One region of the Peribacillus sp. NPDC060253 genome, then DNA from elsewhere that is predicted to be linked to it. Evidence: riboswitches for the same ligand, from Rfam matches in the RefSeq annotation. Region 1 holds a riboswitch; each other region holds the start of a gene.
The links. A riboswitch is a leader RNA that binds a small molecule or an ion and turns the genes downstream of it on or off. The one in region 1 is predicted to bind glycine.

Region 1 (11,079 bases):
TTTCAACCTGCTCACATTCAGAAACGGATCCGCAGCAGTCTGATTGATGATTGGTTAATATATCTTTCAATAGTGACATTTGATGTTCATGGGAAAGTGGCATTATAATTTCTCTCCTTTCTTAAATATGGATCTAAGGGATTCTCAGGTTGTTTTCGCCTGCCCTTCACTTATTTATGGTGTGTTTTGCGGAAAGTTTTATACATGAAAACTACAGAGACTGCCGCCTGGATGGACGGTGGTTTTTTTGTTGATTCAGTGGGTACATGCAGGCTTTTCCTGAAAAAATCAACTTGCAGGAATCCATCCACTCGTGTTATGGTTTGAACGATTATATTTATAAATAGGGGTGTCATCATGCGTTTAAGAAATAAACCTTGGGCTGAAGACCGTTTGAATGATTTTCCACAATATGTAATTCAGCAACCAGTGAGCCATAAAGGTAAATGGCATGAAGTTTTCGGTAACGATAATCCGTTATATATTGAAGTGGGTACAGGGAAAGGCCGTTTCATTACAGAAATGGCGAAGGCCCATCCTGATGTGAATTTCATTGGAATAGAAGTATATAGAAGCGTCATTGTAGCTGCACTGGACTTGCTGATTGAGGCGGAAGTGCCAAATTTAAAGCTGTTGAATGTCGATGCTGCGAACTTAGGGGAATATTTTGAAAAAGGTGACGTTGATCGCGTCTACTTGAATTTCTCTGATCCATGGCCGAAATCACGTCATGCTAAACGTCGGTTAACGTATAAGACCTTCCTTGAAGTTTATGAAGGCATCCTGCCAGACCAGGGAGAGATTCACTTCAAGACGGATAACCAAGGATTATTCGAATCTTCATTGAAGAGTATATCCGAATACGGCCTGCTCTTGAAATATGTAAGCCTTGATCTGCATAACAGCAGCTTTGAAGGTAATATCATGACTGAATATGAAGAGAAGTTCTCGAGTAAAGGAAACCGGATATACCGATTGGAAGCAATGTTCCAATAATGTTCGATTAGAAACCAGGTGCACTGCATCTGGTTTTTATGTGGTTTAAGAATAGATCAATGCGCTCTTTGCGCGCAGAAGCAATAAGGCTGCCGTGAACCTCTCAATAAAACTTTATCAAAGCAAAACATACTTCAATGGTCGATACTTGATGACGGGTATTTTCAGAATACTAAGTTATGGATGAGATATTATAAAACCTTAAGCCGATACGAAAGATTTTCATTGGGTAAATCGTAAAGGATAAATAAGTGTGTTTTTTTATTCCTACGAACGTGATGACCGTTATCAATTTCAATAATTGGAAGTGGATGTTAAACTAAAGGGAGAGGAGGGGTAAAATGGAAACTTTGCAAATCGGGGAAATTAAATTAACATGGCTGAATGGCGGTGTGACTCACTTGGATGGTGGTGCAATGTTTGGTGTTGTACCGAAACCGCTCTGGTCCAAGAAGTATCCTGTTAACGAAAATAACCAGATCGAGTTACGTACGGATCCAATTTTAGTGCAGGCAAATGGGTTGAACATGCTAATCGATTCAGGGATTGGTAATGGGAAGATGAATGATAAGCAAAGACGGAATTTTGGGGTGGCGGAGGAATCCAATCTTGTCGAGGATCTTGACAGTCTTGGGATAGGGCCAAATGAAATCGATTACATTTTAATGACCCATCTGCATTTCGACCATGCATGTGGCTTGACGAAACGTGAAGGTGATGCTTGGGTGCCTGTTTTCGAGCGTGCAGAAATTATTACGACACAAACTGAATGGAAAGAAATGCAAAACCCCAATATTCGTTCAAAAAGTACATATTGGTCTGAAAACTGGGAAGCGGTAGCTTCTCTTGTGCGTCCTTTTGAAGGAGAGAAAGAAATTACGGACGGTATTAAAATGATCCATACAGGTGGGCATAGTGACGGACATGCAATCATTATCCTTGAGGATGGTGAGGATAGGTTGATCCATATGGCAGATATCATGCCGACGCATGCACATGCGAATGTCCTCTGGGTACTCGCTTATGATGATTATCCGATGACTTCCATCGAGGCGAAGGAAAAGTGGATGAAATCCGGACTGGAAAATGGGTCTTGGTATAGCTTTTACCATGATGCCCATTACCGTGCAATCAAATGGGATGCAACAGGTAAGGGGATAATAGCCGAATTGAAACGGAAGCGGTAAGTGGGATAGCGAAAGGAGGACGTCATTTTGACGGTCCTCCTCTTGTTTCAATCATTTTGCGCATTTAGCTCCAAGATCGTTCCTGTAGAGGCATCTGCAACAAATTCGAATTGCTCGCGTTTTCCCTCTGTGTTTCTAGTGATCCCGCCTTTATACACTTCATAGTCCAAATCATTTTTTGTATAGATTTCCGGCTTCATCAAGATCCATGAGCCATATATATTTCCATCTTTTTTGACTGTTTCCTTAACTTGGGCTAACACTTTATCCGGAGAAGGTCTGCTAGATTGATCCAATATTTGTTTTGTCGCATAGCCAGCAGCGAATCCGGCTACAGTACCTAGTAAAAACGTTTTCCAATTCATTGATTTCTCCTCCATTGCTTTTTTTCAATCACTTCTTCTAGTATACAGAAGAACGCTTTATTTGACTAACAATTTGAAATTTTAACCATTAACTGATAAATTAGAACTATCTAGTGTAATATGATGCTAAGTTCTGTAAAATAGTAAGAAACAATACATAGGTTAGGGGTAAAAAGATGAATCATGAGACTTTAGAACTTTTTAAGACATTGACGGAATTACCAGGTGCCTCGGGAAATGAACATGCAGTTCGGAGTTTCATGAGGAGTGAGCTTGAAAAATATTCAGATGAAATCGTCCAAGACCGGCTTGGTGGAATTTTTGGCGTAAAAAGAGGGTATGAAGAAGGACCCACGATACTTGTTGCCGGTCATATGGATGAAGTAGGCTTCATGGTCACCTCCGTAACGGAAAATGGAATGATTCGCTTTCAGACTCTAGGAGGCTGGTGGAGTCAGGTGCTTTTGGCACAAAGAGTGGAAATCATTACCGATAATGGTCCTGTCATTGGTGTCATCGGTTCGATTCCGCCTCATTTACTTGATGAATCACAACGCTCAAAACCAATGGATATCAAAAATATGCTTATTGATATTGGTGCGGATGATAAGGAAGATGTGAAGAGAATCGGTATTAAGCCTGGTCAGCAGATTGTGCCGATTTGTCCATTCACGCCAATGGCCAATGAGAAAAAGATTCTCGCAAAAGCCTGGGATAATCGCTACGGCTGCGGACTGGCAATCGAGTTGTTAAAAGATCTGAAAGATGAAACATTACCGAATGTCTTATATTCCGGAGCAACCGTGCAGGAGGAAGTGGGATTACGGGGGGCGCAAACGGCGGCTCATATGATCAAACCGGATATTTTCTTCGCTTTGGATGCAAGCCCGGCAAACGATATGTCAGGCAGTAAAAGTGAATTTGGCCAGCTTGGGAAAGGGGCACTGCTCCGCATTCTTGATCGTTCGATGGTTACACATCGCGGCATGAGGGAGTTCATCCTTGATACAGCAGAGTCTAATGATATTCCGTATCAATATTTCGTATCCCAAGGCGGCACGGATGCAGGCAAGGTCCATATTGCAAATGAGGGCATTCCAAGTGGTGTGATTGGTATTTGTTCACGCTATATTCATACACATGCATCCATGATTCATATTGATGATTATGCCGCTGCACGTGAATTGATTGGAAAATTGGTTCGTTCCTGTGATAAAACGACATTTGAAACATTGATAAATAACGGCTGATAGAGGAAGCTGAAATGGAAAGGGATACAGTCAGATATCCTTTTCCAGCAGCTTTTTTTTTGCATAGAAGGAAGGTAACTATTATGAAAATAGCAGTGGGCAGTAAAAATCCGGCGAAGGTAAAGGCTGTGCTGGGCGTATATGAAAAAGCTGATATCATATCACTCCAAGTGGAAAGCGGGGTTTCGGAACAGCCATTTTCAGATGAAGAAACGATGGATGGGGCAAAGACGCGTGCCCTGAACTGCTTGATTCACAGTGATGCCGAAATCGGTATTGGACTTGAAGGCGGCGTCGTGAAAATGGAGCAAGGCCTATTTCTGTGTAATTGGGGTGCGATGGCAACGAGAGACGGCGCGGTCTATGTTGCAGGCGGTGCGAGAGTTCCACTCCCCGAAATTGTAGCTGAGAGGCTGCTGGGCGGCGAAGAACTGGGACCGGTGATGGACAACTTCACAAAGCAAGAGAATATAAGCAAAAAAGAAGGAGCGATTGGCGTGTTTACTAATGAGCGAATCACCAGAGGAGATATGTTCCTTCATATCATGAGGATGCTTGCAGGTCAACACGAGTATAAGCTGAAAATGAAAAAGTAGAATGTTTGAATTACTGGCATGAGTGTATGCTTCATTTTGATATTTCAGCAGTACGATATCAATTCTACGAGCGATTTAATGGAATACTGCCACAACAGAGCAAGATTTGACAGGATTTAAATTTGTCGGGTTGCTAGTATAGATGACAAGGAGTGAGTGGGATGGGGTGGATTGAATCGATCCAAAAGGCCCTTGACTATATCGAGGAGCACTTATTGGATGACCTGACAATCGAGAATATTTCCTGGGAAGCGAATGCCTCCGCTTTTCACTTTCAACGGACGTTCACCATCTTAACGGATATATCCGTTGGTGAATATATCCGGCGCCGAAGATTGACCTTGGCGGCGCAGGAGATATCAAGCACAAATGGCAAGGTTATTGATTTAGCCTACAAGTATGGCTACGACACTCCCGAGGCCTTCTCAAAAGCTTTTCGAAGGCAGCATGGAGTATCTCCAAGTGAAGCCCGGAAGTATATGGGGAAGCTGAAATTCTATGAACGCCTGGTGATACAGGTGATTTTGAAAGGGGAAAAACCGATGAAATACAATATCCTTGAAAGAGATTCTTTTCAATTGATTGGGATCAAGCAAGAGTTTTCTTTGGTTAATGAAGGAAATTTGGTTGGGATTCCGAAGTTGTGGGAGAAAGTGAATGCGGATGGAACGAGCGACAAATTAGAGCAGCTGAACAATGGCCAAATAGTTGGATTGCTCGGTGTGTGTGTCGATAAGAGGGCAGAGGAAAAAAATGAAACGATGGATTATTGGATAGCTGCAGAGTATGCCGGGAAAGTACCCGAAGAGTTTTCAACCCTTACGATACCGGCTTCCAAGTGGGTTGCATTTGAAGTTCACGGACCTATGCCTGATGCCATTCAAAAAGCGTGGAAGCAAATTTTTTCCGAATGGTTTCCTACAAGTGGTTATGAACATGCCGGAATTCCTGAACTGGAAGTATACACGAATGATGACGCTTCAAACCCTGATTATTACTCAGAAATTTGGATTCCTATTAAAAATAGATAAGTTTAAATGCATTTCGCTTGTAGGGTGGGTTATTCTGTTTCCCTACAAGCTTTTTGCGGTTTGATTGTACATAATCGTTTTCCCTTTTACCTTGATGAATGCATTATTCTAGAATGGCAGGCATGATTGGTTCGTCAAGGGAGAGTCACAATCCATCTTCAAAAATATAAGAGAGCACCTTCATGGCTTGATTCACGGATTCGACCGTGACACTCGCCTTTTCTGATAATTCCTTTAAGGCATGGTGATGGGATTCGGGGCGGATCAAAATAAGCGGTTTACCGAGTGAAACGGCAGTGCTTGCGTCCATGGCGGTATTCCATTGTTTATATTTCTCGCCAAACAGAGCAACGACCAGGTCAGCTTTTTTCATCAAAAGACCTGTCCGCAAATTATTAATTTGGGAAGCGGCCGTATCCTTTTGAATCGGGTTCGGTTGTTCACCAAGAATATCTTCACCGATATGATCGGATCGTTCATGGTTCTCCATCGGACCGACAAATTCTAACGGTAGCTTCAAGGCAGCGGCCTTATCTCTCAACTCACTTCTCCAATTTGAATGGATTTCCCCAGCAAGATAAACGGTTAATTTCATGGTTTTCCTCCTCTGAATTTAAATTGCTTTCATTGTATCATGTTTTGAGAAAATGGATGAATTTCATAAATAAGGATAATAGTATGCATAAGAGAGTAAAAGTGACGGCTGGAGGAATGACAATGGCTTTATCGAATAAAAAATTTCTTATTATATTTCTGATATTGAGCAGTTTGATTGTGGGCTGCTCCAGTATCGATAGACAAACAAAAAAAGCAGAGAAGGCCGCAGAATTGGCATTTCGAAACGATGAAAAACAGCCCAATATTGAGGCAGGGCTTATTCAGGTATATATGCCAAAGGGTTTTAAAGTAGTGGAAGAACATGATAATAATTTGATTTTACAAAAAGGTGATAAGATTTATATATTATTTGTCAATCCTAATGAAAAGGAAGACAGCTCCGTCTTATTTTTGGCGATAAAGGAACAAGATGATCAATATGTGGTGCTGCATTCATTTCAAAATGATGATAAGTTCGGTTTTATCTCGATTAAAGAGTCACCGAATGAAAAGTATGAGCTAGCAGTGGGGATCGGTGGAGTCAAGTTGACAACGGAAACGGATAAGGACCATTTAAAAACCGATGCGAAACAAATGATGGAAGTCGTTTCATCTGTGCCGCAAAAATAAGTAAAAGTGCTGTCGTTCAACCAATCCGTATTAATGGTTGATTTCTAGAGAGTCTGGTATGATGGGATTATAAAACCTAAGATATCATTTAGAGCAGGAGGAATATTCAAATGGAAAATTTACAAACTGTGGAGCAATATGATGCATTAAAAAATGAAGGCAAACATATTTTTCTTTTTTCAGCAACATGGTGTGGAGATTGCCGTGTAATCGAACCGATCATGCCCGAGATTGAAACGAAATTTCCGGATTTTACATTCATTTATGTAGATCGAGATGAATTCATCGATGTGTGTGCAGCTAATGATGTATTCGGTATACCAAGTTTCATTGCTTATGATAATGGCAAAGAGCTAGGCAGATTCGTGAGCAAGGATCGCAAAACACAAGAACAAATTGAGGAATTCATTCAATCACTATAATCAATTTCCCCTTCTCGCTGGGGATTTTTCAATGAAGAGGAGGGTCAAACATGAAAATGGACAGCACGAAGCTGAAAAATATCTTGAAGGATCGTTTAAAAGATGATAACCGATCATTCAAATTCGATAGCAAGCAAGATACGTTACGGGTGGAAAATGTGAAAACCGGGAAGGGGATCACCATCGAGTTGCCTCCTGTACTTGCTAACTATGAAAACGTGCAGGAAAAAGCCATCGATGAGGTTGCCTATTACGTGGAAGAGGCCTTGAATGTAATGGGCGGAGAACACAGCATGGTAGGCAAGGAGAAATCCATTTTCCCTGTCATCCGTTCGACTTCCTTTCCAATGGAATCAGAAGAAGGAAATCCTTTTTTATTCGATGAGCATACGGCTGAAACCCGGATACTTTACGCACTCGATTTGGGGAAGACCTACCGTTTGATTGATGAAAAGATGATTCAACGGGAAAATTGGCAGGGTGAAAGGATCCGTGAAATTGCCCTTTTCAATGCCCGGTCCCTTTCCACTGAAATGAAGTCGGATATCGTTGCCGGTAATAAATTTTACTTTTTAAACACCAATGATGGATATGATGCTAGCCGAATTCTTAACGACTCCTGGCTTCGGGACATGAAGGACAAGATGGAGGGGACCATGGCGGTGGCCATTCCGCATCAGGATGTCATCATCATTGCCGATGTGAAGAACGATACGGGATATGATATTCTGGCACAAATGGCCATGAGCTTCTTTGCGAGCGGTCATGTACCGATAACGGCTCTATCATTCCTTTACGAAGAAAATGAGTTGGAGCCCATCTTCATTATGGGTAAAAACAAAAAGCGTGAACAATGAATCATTGAAAAACATAGGACCGTGTCAGCATGGAAAAGTTCCAGCTTGGCAGTGGTCCTTTATTTATGGAGTACTATGTGCAAGTTTAGTAGAGTTAGAAGTTTTCAGGTCCATATGTTCAATGAAAAGGAAGCGTGAGTGACAAAGCAGCAAGGAATTTTTTTTTTACAGCCGTAAGTAATCATAATTCCGAGAGGGATATCTCCGGAATGTTCTGTTTAATGGTGTTGAAATTTATTTTAGTATGGGTGATAATATAGTTAGATTATTTTGAAAATAGAGATTATTGCTGATGGTGAATAGGGACTGGTATGAGTTTCAGTCTGAATTGGTTCACGATTTTAAAAAACTGAATATTTAAATTATATAGCGGATGAATGTTGTGGGAGAGTGCAAAATATAATGCCACCGAAGGAGCAAGTTCCAAAAATCACCCTTGGATCAAATCTCTCAGGTAAATGGAACCGCAACTGGACGCAACTCTGGAGAGCGCGTATGAAACATGATGCCACCAAAGGGGAAATCTCCAGAAAATAAAATGGAGTTAAACTCTCAGGTAAAAAGGACAGAGAAGGGGAGCAGTAAGTTTACGCAACCCTTTTCTGTCCTTTTTTGGCGTGCAAAAAAGAATGGGGCCAGCTTTATTTGGCTTCTGACAGGCAGGCGTGCAGCGAAACGAAGCCTTCCATTTCGAAAGGCCTTCCTGATCAAAAACTTATATTGAAATAAAGGGGGAAAATATTTTGAAAAATCAATTAATGAACATGCTTGAAGCCCGTAAAGAGGAAATGGTTCAAATCCGCCGTCATTTACATGAGAATCCCGAGCTTTCCTTCAAAGAAGAGAAAACAGCACAATATATCATTGATTTTTATAAGGGTAAAGATGTGGACATTCAAACGAATGCAGGAAATGGATTAGGGGTCATCGTAACGATCGAAGGCGGGAAACCAGGGAAAACGATAGGTCTACGAGCCGATTTCGATGCATTGCCGATTACAGAAGAAACGGAGGTTCCGTTCCGATCAACAAATGAAGGTGTCATGCACGCCTGCGGACACGATGGCCATACCGCTTATTTATTGGTCCTGGCAGACTGCCTAGTAGAGTTAAAAGATTCCCTTTCCGGTACCATTAAAATCATTCATCAACATGCAGAAGAAACACCCCCTGGAGGTGCAAAAAGTATTATGGAATCAGGGGTTCTGGATGAACTGGATGCTGTTTTTGGCATTCATTTATTCCCGACATATCCAGCTGGGGAAATTGGATATCGCAGCGGCTTTTCGATGGCTGGAAGGACCTACTTCAAATTGGAAATAAAAGGCATGGGCGGCCATGGTTCATCCCCGCATATGGCCAATGACGCAATTGTAGCAGGTGCCCATTTCGTCACAGCCGTGCAAACCGTTATCAGCCGCCGCTTGAACCCTTTTGATATGGGCGTGGTTACGATCGGTTCTTTTGATGGAAAAGGTAGTTTTAATGTCATTAAAGATTGTATAGAAATAGAAGGGGATGTCCGTTACATGACAGCAGAGACACAAAAGCTGATAGATAAGGAAGTCCACCGGATCGTTAAAGGGATAGAAACGGAATTTGGTGTTCAGTGTGAACTTTCGTATGTGCCTGATTATCCACCGTTATATAATGACCCTGAACTGACTGGATTCGTGAAAAATAGCCTTGAAAGTATGAACGACAAAGATATTAAGAAGGTCATGGAATTTCCGATGTTCTCAGGTTCGGAAGATTTTTCGTATTATGCAGAAAAGATTCCTGGCTGCTTCTTTTACATCGGCTGTAAACCAAAAGGGGTGGAAAGGGCTTATTTCAATCACCATCCTAAATTCGATATAGATGAAGATGCCCTATTGATCGCTGCCAAATCAGTCGCACAAGTTGTATGCAGCTTTGGTGAATCGGAATAGTCAAAATGGCCCTTTCTTAGCAAAAAAAACGCTGGAACCCACAAAACACCGTTCGGTTTAAACGAACGGTGTTTTATAAGTTTCAGCAGTTATATGAATGCCACCGGCGATTTCGTATAGGGTGATGGCATGTGTTACGGACGTCTCTAATAGTTGCATGGAAACTTAATCTCTTTGTAAACGCGATTTAACAGCGGTGTTTTATTTAAATAGTAGACTAGGGACTAAAGTTATTTCGCGGCGGATAGGTTTAAACTCTTTTCAGAAGGGGTTTAGTAGGGTAGGAGTTAGGCGAAAAACGTAGAGTTGGTAAAGAATCGGAAAAAAATGTACATACAAATCCCAATTTAGCTTAAATTTTCTCGATATTTTAAAAATAACTGGTAGAATTAGTTACATAACTACAGATGTAGAAAGAGTGATAGGTTTGAAATGGCTAAATAAGATGAAAAAATGGTTCCAAGCAGAGGAAATTATTGAAATTGAAGAAATTATTATAGATGAACCGCTTGATGAAGAAACATTAAGGAATATGGATTTTTCGAAGATTTCTAAGGAAAAGAAAGAAGAAATAAAAGTTTATAATCAAACAGTGGAAAAAATGTCCCAGACAAAAGATCCGGATACAAAAATCCTGTTTCAATATCCAAAAGGAGAGTTCAAGTTTCCTCTCATTCCCGACAGGGAGCATAACAAAAGAAGCCCTAGGGAAAGAAAGAAAGAAGATCGCGAACCAAAGCAGGGAAACATGACCAAAGAAACGAGAAGGCCAGTGAGGGAGCCTGAACCAAAACGGGGAAGCACGAATCGGGAGCCTGAACCAAAAAGGAGAAGCACGAATCGGGATTCAAACCCAAAAATAGTCCCGTCGAATACTCCATTCCGCCCAACGGAAATCCCTTCACCTATTTATGGATTTCGCCGTCCGGAAAAAAAGATCGTCCCTTCTGAAAAAATTGTCGAATATGAATTAGAAAGCACACTGCCTGTTCTTAAAAAAGAAGAACTTCATAATGATATTCCAGCATCAATCCCTGAAGTTCCAACAGCCTATGAGGAATTGAAGATAGAACCATCCGTTCTTGTACCAGAACAAGTGGAAGAAAAAAGAGAAGGGTCGGAGATACCCGCTTTCTTTCGTGAAAATTCCATTGAGGCGGCACCTGAAGAACCAGTAAGCGAGCCCGCTGAACTAATAACAAAGCAAGTGGAAGAAA
Region 2 (2,762 bases), on a different contig from region 1:
ACTTGCTCCTTCGGTGGCTTGTGTCGCATTGCACTCTCCCACAACTGTCATCCGCTTATTCAATTTGGTAAATTTAGAATAGTAGTTGTGGCTAATTATGTCAAGCATTTTTGAAAGCGCTAACAAAACTATTCTAAAATAATCTTTTTCTCATCAAAATATGATCATTCAGATATCTTAATGGTTGCTTATTAATGCGGGCAGATTGCCACTTAATTTCCCGCTGCCTTCCTCTGATTCGAATGATCTACCTCCGTTTTCCGCATCTTATAAATCGCAATCAGCATAATAAACCAAATAGGAGTTACGAACAAGGCAACACGAGTATCCTCCGAAAGGGCAAGCACAACAAGTACGAACACTAGGAAAGCAAGGATCAAATAATTAGAAATTGGATAAAGTGGTAATTTAAATTTGTTCATTTTCGCTAGATCTGGCCTTGTTTTGCGGTATTTTAAATGACTGATGACAGTAACTCCCCAAATAAAAATGAAACATACTGTAGAAATACTTGTAATTAACGTAAATACTCCTTCTGGCATTAAATAGTTCAATACAACGGAAATTAGAATGACGACAGTTGAAAAGGCCAATGCATTGGCAGGTACTTTACGGGCATTAAGTTTTGCAAATGGCACAGGTGCATTTTTATCTTTGGCAAGTGAGTATACCATCCGGCTTGTACTGAAGATTGCGCTATTACATGCTGAAGCAGCTGATGTTAGGACGACAAAATTGACGATACCAGCAGCCGCAGCGATACCAACAGCCACGAATACTTGGACGAATGGGCTTTCCGATGGGATGATTGCGTTCCACGGATAAACACTCATAATGACAATAAGTGCGCCAATGTAGAAAATTATTATCCGAATAGGAATATTATTGATTGCTTTTGGGATAACTTTTTCTGGATTTTCTGTCTCACCAGCTGTAAGTCCTACAAGTTCAATACCAACAAACGCAAACACTACCATCTGGAATGAGAGGATAAAGCCATTTATTCCATTTGGGAACATTCCTTCGTGGCTCCATAGATTCGTGAAACTGGCTACGCCTGAATCTGTGGAAAAGCCTTTAATAATCATGAAAATACCGATAACAATTAGTGCTAGAATAGCGATGACTTTAATTAATGCGAACCAGAATTCCATTTCGCCAAAAAGTTTTACGGTTGCAAGATTCATAAATAGCAAAATGACAAGCGCAAATAATCCTGGCATCCACTGTGGTACAGAGGGAAACCAATACTGGGTATAAAGACCAACTGCTGTTAAGTCTGCCATTGCAATTGAAATCCAGCAAAACCAGTAGGTCCACCCAGTTATAAATGCTGCCATATTACCTAAATATTCTCTTACAAAGTCAACAAAAGAATGATAGTTCAAATTGGATAAGAGTAATTCTCCAAGTGCGCGCATGATTAAAAAGCAAATGACGCCTGTAATCATGTAAGCAAATAAAATTGATGGTCCTGCTAAATGAATAGATTTTCCTGCCCCAAGAAATAATCCCGTTCCGATTGCCCCACCAATAGCGATGAGTTGTACATGTCTGTTTTTTAGGCCTCTCTCTAACTTTTGTTCCTGCATGCGATTTCCCACTTTCTAGTTTTATAGGCTATTTATGATTTTTTCCTGACTAAAGGGTCAATCCTTCAATGGGTTAAATAATTAGGTACTGGGAGAATGACCCCACTCGTGTAAGCGCTTTCTTTAATAGGTGCAAGATATAGATTTTTTTCATAACAGATTCATATTCTGTTCCTTTTTAAATTTTTTTCTAATCTGCCAATCTTGCGAAAAAACATAGTGCATTAATCGTTGAATTCAATAGATTGACTCTTTTTTTAACAAATTTCAATGCATACTCCTCTCTTTTTCCTTTTTTTTATCTTTCCAAATACAAAAAAGGACAAAGGAAAGATAGGGGGGTCTTCCTATCTTCCTCTGTCCTTTTACCTGAGAGTTTAACTCCTTCGGTGGCCTGTGGCTCTCTCCAGAGACGCGTCCAATTGTAGTCCTTTTACCTGAGAGATTAGTTCCCTGCTTTTTAGGGTTTGCTCCTTCGGTGCTAAACAACGTTTAGTCTCTCCCACAATCATCATCCGCTGATATAAAGTTGCTTTAATAGTTGTATCTTAACGGGTTTTAATGGAAATTACAATAACTATCTGAAAAATGCTTATTTTCTGAAATTTAAACATAGACGATATCGATTTTTCTGACAGTTCATAAATTAGAAGTTATTAACTTACAAAATCAAATTTGTTGAATCGTAGGTGCAAACCGACCCACTTTTGAACGGATGCTGAGAAAAACGAAGGATTTAGGCATTTTTGTCCATTGAAAATACTTCTAAATCTAAAGATGGGAAAGGATATAATGTCTATATTTTTAACACAATTGATGTATGGAAAAAGAGAAAATTGAAGTATTGCGAGACTCGCGAGAATCCTTGCAGCAGTATGGATTGCTTAGAGGCACCCTCCTTCTCTTCTTTAGCAACTTCCTCTTTGTCCCAACCACTTGCTATATTAGCAATGAGGATAATGGCTAGAACCCATACCCACCACTTCTTTGGCTTCTTTAGCTTGATTTTCTTTTCCTTACTCATTTTAGTTCATACCCCCTTTACAGTTCAGACGGACGATTGTAAACAGAAATAGAATAACCTCGACTTTCAATATTTAACGCTAGACTTTTACCCATTACGGCTAAACCTATCACACCGATTGTTGTTTCGCCATGGTCCATTCGTCC
Region 3 (11,079 bases), on a different contig from region 1:
CTCAGTAACGGTAGTTGGCATTCCCGGATAGGATTCTGGAACGATTACGCTATATGTCAATTCATGTTCGTGCAGTACTGCTCGTCCTCCAGTTGGCCTGCGAACAAAACCAAGGCCCTGCCTTTTGACCTCTTCCAAATCAATTTCCGCTTCTGCCTTTTGAAAATAACCAATCGACAATGTCGCTGGATCCCAACCGTAAAAGCGTATGATTGGCGGAATTTCCCCTTTGCTTTGCCAATTTAAAAGGGCCTCGTCCAGCGCCATATTAAAAGCCGGTGAACAATACCCAGAATCTATAAATCCCCATTTTACTTTTGTCATCCTTACCCCTCATTTCAAATAGACTGTTTTTCCCCCAAAAAAACTCACATGTAGTAGTTTAACAGACTTTAACACTCTAAAAAAGAAAGTGCTATTAAGTCGATAGAGAATTTGATGAAAATTCTTTTTGATTATTAAGTAAAGCAATTATATAATAAGTATTGTCTGTATTCGTTAAGGTAGAAGGGAGTTTTTATGTTTGGAACTATTATATACACTGCTCATCGTCGTAGGAGCGGTTATTGTGTATTCACTTTTTAATTGGTACCGCCAGCGTAAAATCGTTAAAACATTATCACAGGACGAATTTATCGCTAACTACAGAAAAGTGCAACTAATCGATGTGCGGGAACCGAATGATTTTGATAATGGTCATATCTTAGGCGCAAGAAACATCCCTATGACGCAAATGAAAACCCGCTTGGTCGAAATCAGGCCGGACAAGCCTGTATACTTGTACGCTCAAAGCGAAATCATCAGCGGAAGAGCTGCAGCCATGCTATACAAAAAGGGCTACAGGGAACTATTTCATCTAAAGGGCGGTTTCAAAATGTGGACCGGGAAAATCAAAGCAAAGAAATAAGACCCCATCGCATGGGCTCTTTTTAATTAAAATGCCTTCATGTAAAAAAATGAAAGTTAGCTCATCGACTTTGATGAATTCTTTCACAAAATACATAACATGAAAAAAATCCCGCCGGCAGGCAGGGATTTTTTCATGTAGGCTATCAGGTTAGACTTGATAACGCAGAACCGGTTTTCTTGCTGCTAGAGTTTCATCAAGCCGCTTTATAACGGTTGTATGTGGAGCTTCCTGAACGACTTCCGGAGTTTCCTCCACTTCTTTGGCTATCTGGATCATTGCGTCGACGAAAGCGTCAAGTGTTTCTTTTGACTCCGTTTCAGTCGGTTCTATCATCATTCCTTCTTCCACGTTCAACGGGAAGTAAATGGTTGGCGGATGATAACCGAAATCAAGCAGCCTTTTGGCTATGTCGAGAGTCCTGACCCCCAATTTCTTTTGGCGACGTCCGCTTAATACGAATTCATGCTTACAATGGCGATTATATGGTAAGTCAAAAAATGGTTCTAACCTTCGCATCATATAATTGGCATTGATGACAGCATTCTCGGTGACGGCTTTAAGACCATCAGGACCCATTGAACGAATATACGTATATGCCCTTACATTTATTCCGAAATTTCCATAATAAGGTTTTACCCTGCCGATGGATTGCGGGCGATCATAATCCAGTACAAATTGCTCATCTTGTTTGACCACCTGTGGTTTAGGCAAGTAGGGAATCAAATCCGCCTTTACCCCAACAGGGCCAGAACCCGGACCGCCGCCGCCATGCGGGCCTGTGAACGTTTTATGGAGATTTAAGTGAACCACATCAAAGCCCATGTCACCCGGGCGGGCTTTCGAAAGAACTGCATTCAGATTGGCTCCGTCATAATAAAGCTTCCCACCAGCATCATGGACAAGTTGTGCCATTTCCAAAATGTTCTCTTCAAACAATCCCAGCGTATTTGGATTCGTCAGCATCAATGCCGCCGTATCCGATCCCACCACACGCTTTAAATCTTCAAGGTCGACTAATCCATTTTCATCGGATTTCACTGTTATCGTTTCAAGTCCGGCAACAGTGGCAGAAGCTGGATTCGTACCATGTGCAGAATCAGGTACAATCACTTTCGTCCGTGCTGTATCACCATTCGCCTCGTGAAAAGCACGAATCATCATTAGCCCTGTCCATTCACCATGAGCACCTGCTGCAGGCTGCAGCGTCACTTGATCCATCCCTGTGATTTCCGTTAAATGTTCCTGTAAATCAAACAAAAGCTCCAAAGCTCCCTGAACAGTAGTCGGATCTTGATATGGATGGATATGGGCAAAACCGTTAAAACGGGCCACATTTTCATTTATTTTCGGATTATATTTCATCGTGCATGAACCAAGCGGATAAAAACCCGAATCCACCCCATGATTACGTTTGGAGAGTGCCGTATAGTGACGCATGATATCCAGTTCAGATACTTCAGGAAGCTGTGCCTCTTCTTTACGGATGTAGTCGGCAGGAAGAATTTCTTCGAGCGGAATAGTTGCCACATCCATTTCTGGCAGACTGTATCCGATTCGACCGGATGTACTGATTTCAAAAATGAGTGATTGATCTTGATCTTGATTATTCATGTTGATCCCCCAATTCCTGCGCAAGTGCATCAATTTCTTCTTTTGTTCTAAGTTCCGTTACTGCGACAAGCATATGGTCTTTCAGCTCAGGATAAACGGTACCTAAATCAAAGCCGCCGATCATTCCTTTTTCAAATAAGTTTTTATTGATTTCTGAAAACGAAGAAGGAAGTTTAATCACAAATTCATTAAACGATGGACCATCAAACATCAGTTCTATCCCTTTTTCCTTAATAGCTTTTTTTGCATAATGTGCTTTTTGAATATTTTGCACGGCCATTTCTTTGACTCCCTTTTTCCCAAGCGCGGTCATTGCAACAGAAGCTGCCAAGGCATTCAAAGCTTGGTTGGAACAAATATTGGACGTGGCCTTATCACGGCGAATATGCTGTTCACGTGCTTGGAGCGTCAGCACAAATCCCCTTTTTCCATCTTCATCCACCGTTTGACCGACGAGACGGCCCGGCACTTTGCGAACAAGTTTATTCGTGACTGCAAAATATCCACAATGGGGGCCACCAAAAGCAGCTGGAATGCCGAATGGCTGGGCATCTCCTGTTACGATATCTGCGCCGAGTGTACCTGGTGATGTCAAGGCTCCCAGTGCAAGCGGGTTACTGGAAACGATAAACATGGACTTAACGCCATGAATGATTTCTTCCATTTCGTTCAATGGTTCGATGCGTCCAAAAAAGTTAGGATATTGCACAATCACTCCCGCAACGTCCTCATTGGCCAATTCCCTTAAAGCAGCCATATCCGTCACACCGTCTTTATAAGGAATTTCGATCACTTCAACGCGTTGGCCTTTTGCATAGGTCTTCACGACTTCCCTCGATTCAGGGTGTACTGCTCCTGAAATGAGAATCTTTTTACGGCGTGTATGGCCTGAAGCTAGCATGGCTGCTTCAGCTAGCGCCGTTCCTCCGTCATACATGGAGGAATTGGCTACATCCATTCCCGTCAATTCACAGATCATCGTTTGATATTCAAAGATGGCCTGCAGCTCCCCCTGTGAAATTTCAGGCTGATAGGGTGTATAAGCCGTATAAAATTCAGAACGTGAAAGAACATGATCGACGATGACTGGTGCATAATGGTCATACACACCCGCGCCAAGGAATGATGCATAGTTTTTAAGATCCGCATTCTTGGCAGCAAGCTTCGATAATTCTTTCATTAGTGCAGGCTCTGATTTAGCTTGTTTGATGTCATATTCTCTTTGAAAGCGAACACTTTCAGGGATATCATTGAAAAGGTCTTCAACAGTAGGTACCCCTATCACTTCTAACATTTCTTTTTTATCTTGCTCTGTCATGGGTAAATAACGATGTTTCATCTAATGACCATTCCCCTCTATTTACGTGGTTTTTTATAAAAAGGTGTTTGTATGATAACGGCTTTCAATCGTTTGGAACGGATTTCCACTTCGACTTCGGCATCCAGTACCGAAAATTCCTTATCGATAAGTACCAATCCAACATTTTTCTTCAATGTTGGAGATTGGGTACCAGTGGTGACCTCGCCAATGACTTTGTCTCCGCTGTAAACCTTATAACCATGACGAGGAATGCCACGGTCAATCATTTCAATTCCTACAAGCTTGCGAGAAGTCCCGTTCTCCTTTTGCTCAGCAAGAACTGCTTTTCCGAAAAAGTCAGCTTCCTTATCCACTTTAACCGCAAAGCCAATCCCGGCCTCTATTGGGGTGATGTCCGCTGAAAGCTCCTGCCCATAAAGCGGCAGTTTTGCTTCAAAACGCAGGGTATCACGGGCACCTAAACCTATCGGTTGTATCCCCTCTTCCTTGCCAGCATCAAGAATTGCCTTCCAAAGGGCCGGGCCATTTTCACTGCGGCTATATATTTCAAAACCATCTTCACCCGTATATCCAGTACGGGATACCATCGTGGAGATACCATTTATCATGACATTTTCCTTGAACTTGAAAAATCCAATTTCACTTAAGGCAGTATTTTCTGATAGTTTTTGCAATATCTTTTCTGCAGATGGTCCTTGAAGTGCTAGCTGTGTATAGTCACTCGATACATTCGTAATTTGGACATCTTCCGAAAGATTAGCTTGCAGCCAATTGAAATCTTTTTCTGTATTCGCTGCATTGACTACTAGCAGGTAATCATCCTCAGCCCTTTTATAAACGATGAGATCGTCTACCGTGCCTCCGTTTTCATAACACATAGCCGTATATTGGGCACCACCCTGTTGCAGCTTTGATACATCATTGGTCATCATCTTCTGTAAAAAAGAAAGGCTTCCAGGACCCTTAACATCCACTTCCCCCATATGGGAAACATCGAATAAACCCGCTTTAGTACGTACGGCTTCATGTTCATCCTTGATACCCGAAAATTGGACAGGAAGTTCCCAGCCGCCAAAATCAATCGTTTTCCCTCCGCATTCACGATAAACCTCAAATAGTGGTGTTCTTTTTAAATTGGTCAAAAAATGACCCCCCTCGGATTTTTTAAAATTTAAATCGGCTTCAAAAAGCTTCTTGTCATACCCATCAGAAATCCTGAGTCATGATGTAAAAAAAGCACAAAAAAGGACAGAGAAAGCCCGTTTGAGCTTTTTCTCTGTCCTGAAACCTGAAAGTTTACCTATATAATAGGTTTTCCCCTTTGGTGGCCATCCCAATACGGGCGGCGCTCTCCAGAGTTGCGTCCAATAAGAGTTCTTTTGCCTGAGAGATTCACTGCTAAGTTTGCTCCTTCGGCGCTACATCCGTAGTCTCTCCCCTTATCTTCACCCGCATATAAATGTCTACCAATGAAAGCAAGTGAATCACTCCCAACCATTAGTAAAGCATCGGAAGCATTTAAAGACCCCACACTCCAAAAACTTTCCGGAACCAATTGAATGATCTCCTTCAGTTATCATGGATAAAGCAGGAGCCTATAGCTCATACTAAGAGCACGCGAACTGCAAAATCGAGATAAAACGATTCATTTTTAGCGTTTGTAAATTAGAATTTTCTAAATATACTTATATCCTACCCTAAGAAACTTATCTCTGCAATATCTTTTGAAGATAAATATTTTTCTTACTTTACATATGTAATGTTCGGATTTTGACCTTATATTAAGGAATTTATGATTTAAGAGGGAGTTATTTCTATGAAAATCAATATATCCTTCAATTCTGAATGGAATGACGAGTTTCTACAAAAGATTGAGAATGATGGTCCATGGGGAAATTGGGAGCTGTATAAGCTGGCTGTTCAAATGGAGGAAAATCTCATCATCCCAGATTTTGAAGGTTTACAGGCGCCCAAGCACCTTCCGCAGTTAACCCCGCTTCCCCACCAATTGGAAGCAGCAAAACAAGTAGTGGAAAAGATGAATGGCAAAGCCATATTAGCCGATGAGGTAGGGCTCGGAAAAACAATCGAGGCTGGCTTGATCCTAAAAGAGTATATGATTAGAGGCCTTGTAAAAAAAGTATTGATCCTTGTACCGGCCTCCCTTGTGACACAATGGGCTTTTGAATTGAATACCAAGTTTCATATTCCAGCAGTCGTTCAGCGAAAAAGTTATGTTTGGGACTCCTGCGATGTGGTCATTTCATCCATAGATACAGCGAAACGCGCTCCACATCGTGATATTATTTTCAATCAGGAATATGACTTCATCATTATTGACGAAGCTCACAAACTTAAAAATAATAAGACGAAGAATTATGAGTTCGTCCAAAATCTGAAAAAGAAATTTTGTTTGCTCCTGACAGCAACTCCGATTCAAAATAAAGTAGAAGAAATTTTTCATCTTGTTTCGTTATTGAAACCAGGACACTTGGGAAATGCCTCACTCTTTTCAGAAAAATATAAAGGGAAAGGAAGGAACATAATTGAAGATGAACACCTAAAGGAACTGGTCAACACTGTTATGATTCGAAATCGGCGGGCCGATACTGGTATTGAATGGACAAAAAGGCATGTGGAAACGATCACCATTGAATTTTCCCCAACTGAACAGGCCTTGTACGACGCCGTTTCCCAATTCAAGCCGATTTCGGATGGATCAAAAGGTAGCGCCTTTTCGGCTCTCACCCTCCAAAGGGAAGCATGCAGCAGCAGAGAGGCGGTTTTTTATACATTAAAGAATATGAAAGCTAAATACGAACAACCTTCGCCTGACTTTTTGGCAAAGCTTGATGATTTATTTACTAAAGTGAATGAAACGGTTCAGAATTCCAAGGCTGAAAAAGCCTTGGAACTGATCAAGAAAATTGATGACAAAGTGATTATCTTTACCGAATACCGGGCCACTCAGCTATATCTGCAATGGTATCTACAACAAAATGGAATTTCCTCAGTCCCTTTCCGAGGCGGTTTTAAGCGTGGAAAGAAAGACTGGATGCGAGAATTATTCCAAAAGAATATACAGGTACTAATTGCAACAGAAGCTGGCGGGGAAGGAATAAATCTTCAGTTTTGTCATCACTTGATTAATTTTGACCTGCCATGGAACCCCATGAGACTTGAGCAAAGAATTGGGCGGATTCATCGGCTTGGTCAGGAAGAAGATGTGATGATTTATAACTTTGCCACGAAAAATACAGTGGAAGAACATATTATGAAGTTACTTTACGAAAAAATTAATTTATTTGAAAAAGTAATTGGTGAATTGGATGATATCCTAACCAAACTGGATATTAGCAACATTGAAGAATATTTAATTGATGTGGTCGGTGAATCCAAGACAGAGGGCGAAATGAAAATCAAGATGGATAATTTTTCGTCGTTAATTCAATTCGCTCAATCGATGAAAGAAGGTGAGGTCCATGCAGCAACAGGAAATTCATGATTTTTTACTAACATACTTTAATGCCAATGATTGTGAAATACTAGAAAATACACCAGCCCACCTAACAGTCCAATTGACGATCGAAATGGATAAAGAATTAATGAACCGTCCCTTTTATTGGCACTATCTAGAAAAAACAGGTGGCATTCCGAATCCAGCCAAGATTACTTTCATTACCAATCCAGAACAAGCTCCACCAGATTTGAAGGGAGAAATGATTCATTTTGGATCTCCTCGCCTACATCAGATCATTCAATCAACAAAAAAGCTTGCAGGGTATACTCGGCTTTTTGAGAATACAACTCAATCAAAAGGTGGGAATAATCCATTGTACCCCTGGCTAACCATGAATGTGAAGATATCTTATCAATGCGATCGTAAAAAAGATACCTTTATGTCGATCGGATTGAATTTAATCTCAGGCGAGATCATGGAAGGTTTTCACCATCGGGTTTTACCGGTTAAGGTCACCCCAAAAATACCGGATTACTCCTATACACTTTCACCGCTAATCATGCCAAAGAGTGGATTGGCAAGACTGGATACATACATCAGAAGAAGTTTCGAAGGGGATGACCATTCTTGGGCGGAAGAAGCCATATTGCGCTGGCAGAATGACTTGAATTTATTGGAGCATTTTTACAAAGATATGGATGAAAAAAGTGACAGCTATTATACCGAAAAAGAGGCATTAAAAGCGCAATATGAACCGAACATTAGAATCTCCATCATTAACGGAGGATTATTTTACCTTTCAGATAGAGCGTTGGGATAGGTAAACGTTGCATAATAAAAAAAACAGATGTCCTAGGATCAGGACATCTGTTTTATTTTTTGATATTATTCCTTACGAACATCGACAAAGCGAAAGGGACAATGCCAAACCAATGGGATATACCATGATTTTTATCCTCTTTTCTATGTCGGCGCTTTTCTTTACGTTCTTTTTTAGTCAGATTGAAATATTCAACAAGCTGTTGAGTCAGATATTTAATATAAGCATTTGTAGACATATAACATCACCCTATGCAAAGTATGCCCGGTATACGCCACTTTTATCCCTCATGTGTTTCATAAACACATCCCTCACCCTTCAGGCTCTTTTAATATGAGTAAACTAAGACTGTTGGCCTAGAACATCACACAGCCTGTTTTTCTATCCATTCTATCACTCTCCCCACTTCTGTATCGTACTGAATGATGACCCTGCCCACTCGGTCATTTATAGTTGTGGAAGTAAATTCAATATAAACATAAGGTCCATCCTGTTTCGTCAAGGAATACCGCACCACACCATTTGGGTATGAAATCTCCCCTTGAGTGATCTTGGGGATTTCTCCTACCCACTCTGCTGTCACATCCTTTACGGCAAGATGGACAAGATGATCTGCCACCAACGATTCTTCCACTTCTTTATAAAATTTTTTATCGATGATAAATTGATCGATCATTAATATCGTGAACATGATAAAAACACTCGCTACAATCATGACCATCGGGAAAACGACTCCTTTTTGATTATTCATCGACTTTCTTCTCATTTCTAAGAAAAGGATGAAATCTTCGACTGAAAGTAGTCCCTGCTTTATCCGTTATATGGATAACAATGAAACTGCCATCCTTTTTTACCTGGAATTCCGAAATATTTTGCAAGATGACCTCATGTCCCATACCATTCACACGCCTGCGGACCATATCTTCATATTGCTCAATGGATGATAATTGTTCGCCCGATAGCAAATATAATTTATTTCCCATTACATCCTGAACTTTAGAACTCCTGACCTCCTGCTGCATTTGCATAGTAAAGACCTCCCACTCTTTAGGGTGCAATTTCTCGCTTGACCCAATCTGGGTGTGAATGATTGAAAAAAGCTGTAAGACAAATAGAGATGTCGTCATTAAAATCATTAAAGAAAAAAGCATTTCGATCATTGTAAAGCCATCATTTTTTCGCAGCATCACAAATGGATTCACTTTTACCTGATGCATCTTCATAACGTACACACCCTTCAATCATTCCCGGTAATTCCCCGTTGTCCTTCCAAATCAATACATACGATCTTTTTTGGATAATGATTTCCTGTTCAAGTGCTTGAATTTCCCCATCCACGAATGCCGTCAATCTTTCATATAGTAAATGATGGGCCTCTGTCCTTATGACAACATTTTCCCGATGTATCATTAACTCCTCAAGAATCGGTAAAATGGAAAGGATTAAGAAAATACAAACAGAAAAGGCTGCTATCAGCTCAAGGTAGACATATCCCTTACAATTTCTCAATCCTGAACCTCCCCTTACCGATATTGAGCACCAATTTGTAATTTCCTTTTGAAGTGTCAATCGTCAGCGTTCCGGCTTTTGAAGCATTTCCATATTGATTGAAATGAAAGCTAAACCCTAATGTGCCACTTAAAAAGTGTATATCCTTTGGAATCTTTCTCTCTAGAACGATTCCATCATAAAATGATGAAACGGTATAAATCTTGTTCGTATTATCAAAATGGAGGTAAACTAAGCTTTCATGGCTGATGGCATACTGTTGTGCATAGAAAAGGTCGTCATGCAATTGAGAAAGAAAAAGCCTATTTTCCATTCCTTTCGTGAAGCTAGGATATAAATTGGGACTGATGGAAATCAGAAGTACAAAAATGAAGAGGACAATAAGGGTTTCGGTCAGGGTATACCCCCCATTGGAATGCTGTACATTCGCGTTTCTCCTACTGAACAACCGTAATCTTTCCTTTGTTATCCAAACTAATATCATCTCCATTTGGACAGGAAGTCTGTTTAAGATACCCTTGACTTTCCAATTCATCGATATTTATAGGCAGTTTTCCATTGTCAATCTCATATGCTTGCACCTGGGCTTGAGCCATCTTCACGAATGCTTCACATCCTCTAGAGTGGATCGTCGATTGATTCTTTGTGATATTGGGGATTGTAATAATTAGAAGAATGGATATGACAAGCAAAACAATAAGCATCTCAATTAGTGTAAAACCTTTTTCATTCATCACTTTCTTCATATCTCCCTACCCATGAAACCATCAGGTTCCAGATGGTTTCATGAGCAGATTCACCTCCAGAATTCATTAATAACTATATACCTTCTAGCAGAGAGAACATCGGCAGCAAAACAGCTAAATAAATGGAAACGATCAAAAGACCTATCAAAGAAAACATAAGAGGCTGGATGGTTTTCAAAATTGCATTCATTCTCTCTTCAATTCTCTCCAGCAAAAAACGACTGTAATGAAGCAGCTCCGCATCAAGTCTGCCATATTTTTGGCCATTTGCAGCTACAACTGGTAAATTCGCATCAAAATAAGGGAGCTCCCGAAAGATCATTTCGAGCGATCTTCCCTCGGTAAGATCATCCTTAATGATCGAGCATAGTTTTTGATAAAAAGGCTGCTGCTGGTTTTTAGAGAACAATTTAATGCTCTCGTTAATGGATAGCCCTCCGGAAAGTAAACCACTTAATTGGCTTGCAAAAAAATACGTTTCATATAACTTGATGAAGGTCCCTGATATCGGAATGCTCATTAAAATCCTTCTCTGTCTTAATGGGCATAATCCGTTAAACCAAAATCGTTTGAGTACATACATGAATAGGAGCAATCCGAGCAAAATGAAGGGGATAACAGGGAGAATGAACGAAGAAGCTGACAATATTTTGAGGAAGATATTCTGATCAACATCCATCGTGAAAAAAATGGTCTGAAATT

Region 2: it holds a riboswitch for glycine, as region 1 does, so the genes downstream of both, ACFWE9_RS21700 (amino acid permease) here and ACFWE9_RS02725 (M20 family metallopeptidase) in region 1, are expected to answer to the same signal.
Region 3: it holds a riboswitch for glycine, as region 1 does, so the genes downstream of both, gcvT (glycine cleavage system aminomethyltransferase GcvT) here and ACFWE9_RS02725 (M20 family metallopeptidase) in region 1, are expected to answer to the same signal.

The regions. Positions count from the first base shown of each region.
Region 1 covers NZ_JBHXAS010000005.1:52,812-63,890, forward strand. Annotated here, with positions in the region: gene ACFWE9_RS02670 (YtzH-like family protein) at 1-103, opposite strand, end outside; gene trmB (tRNA (guanosine(46)-N7)-methyltransferase TrmB) at 358-996, shown strand; gene ACFWE9_RS02680 (YtnP family quorum-quenching lactonase) at 1,338-2,183, shown strand; gene ACFWE9_RS02685 (PepSY domain-containing protein) at 2,231-2,548, opposite strand; gene ACFWE9_RS02690 (M42 family metallopeptidase) at 2,725-3,798, shown strand; gene ACFWE9_RS02695 (DUF84 family protein) at 3,882-4,394, shown strand; gene ACFWE9_RS02700 (AraC family transcriptional regulator) at 4,556-5,425, shown strand; gene ACFWE9_RS02705 (YtoQ family protein) at 5,571-6,020, opposite strand; gene ACFWE9_RS02710 (hypothetical protein) at 6,104-6,652, shown strand; gene ACFWE9_RS02715 (thioredoxin family protein) at 6,763-7,074, shown strand; gene ACFWE9_RS02720 (DUF1444 domain-containing protein) at 7,125-7,931, shown strand; glycine riboswitch at 8,305-8,408, shown strand; gene ACFWE9_RS02725 (M20 family metallopeptidase) at 8,675-9,862, shown strand; gene ACFWE9_RS02730 (DNA translocase FtsK) at 10,464-11,079, shown strand, end outside.
Region 2 covers NZ_JBHXAS010000115.1:11,478-14,239, forward strand. Annotated here, with positions in the region: gene ACFWE9_RS21700 (amino acid permease) at 213-1,592, opposite strand; glycine riboswitch at 1,948-2,004, opposite strand; glycine riboswitch at 2,008-2,107, opposite strand; gene ACFWE9_RS21705 (hypothetical protein) at 2,389-2,616, opposite strand; partial or broken gene ACFWE9_RS21710 (NAD(P)-binding domain-containing protein) at 2,643-2,756, opposite strand.
Region 3 covers NZ_JBHXAS010000002.1:107,897-118,975, forward strand. Annotated here, with positions in the region: gene ACFWE9_RS01270 (lipoate--protein ligase family protein) at 1-324, opposite strand, end outside; gene ACFWE9_RS01275 (rhodanese-like domain-containing protein) at 524-907, shown strand; gene gcvPB (aminomethyl-transferring glycine dehydrogenase subunit GcvPB) at 1,058-2,521, opposite strand; gene gcvPA (aminomethyl-transferring glycine dehydrogenase subunit GcvPA) at 2,514-3,860, opposite strand; gene gcvT (glycine cleavage system aminomethyltransferase GcvT) at 3,878-4,984, opposite strand; glycine riboswitch at 5,117-5,200, opposite strand; glycine riboswitch at 5,204-5,291, opposite strand; gene ACFWE9_RS01295 (DEAD/DEAH box helicase) at 5,659-7,347, shown strand; gene ACFWE9_RS01300 (YqhG family protein) at 7,325-8,122, shown strand; gene ACFWE9_RS01305 (YqzE family protein) at 8,175-8,360, opposite strand; gene comGG (competence type IV pilus minor pilin ComGG) at 8,487-8,873, opposite strand; gene comGF (competence type IV pilus minor pilin ComGF) at 8,866-9,345, opposite strand; gene ACFWE9_RS01320 (hypothetical protein) at 9,293-9,631, opposite strand; gene comGD (competence type IV pilus minor pilin ComGD) at 9,618-10,079, opposite strand; gene comGC (competence type IV pilus major pilin ComGC) at 10,069-10,377, opposite strand; gene comGB (competence type IV pilus assembly protein ComGB) at 10,451-11,079, opposite strand, start outside.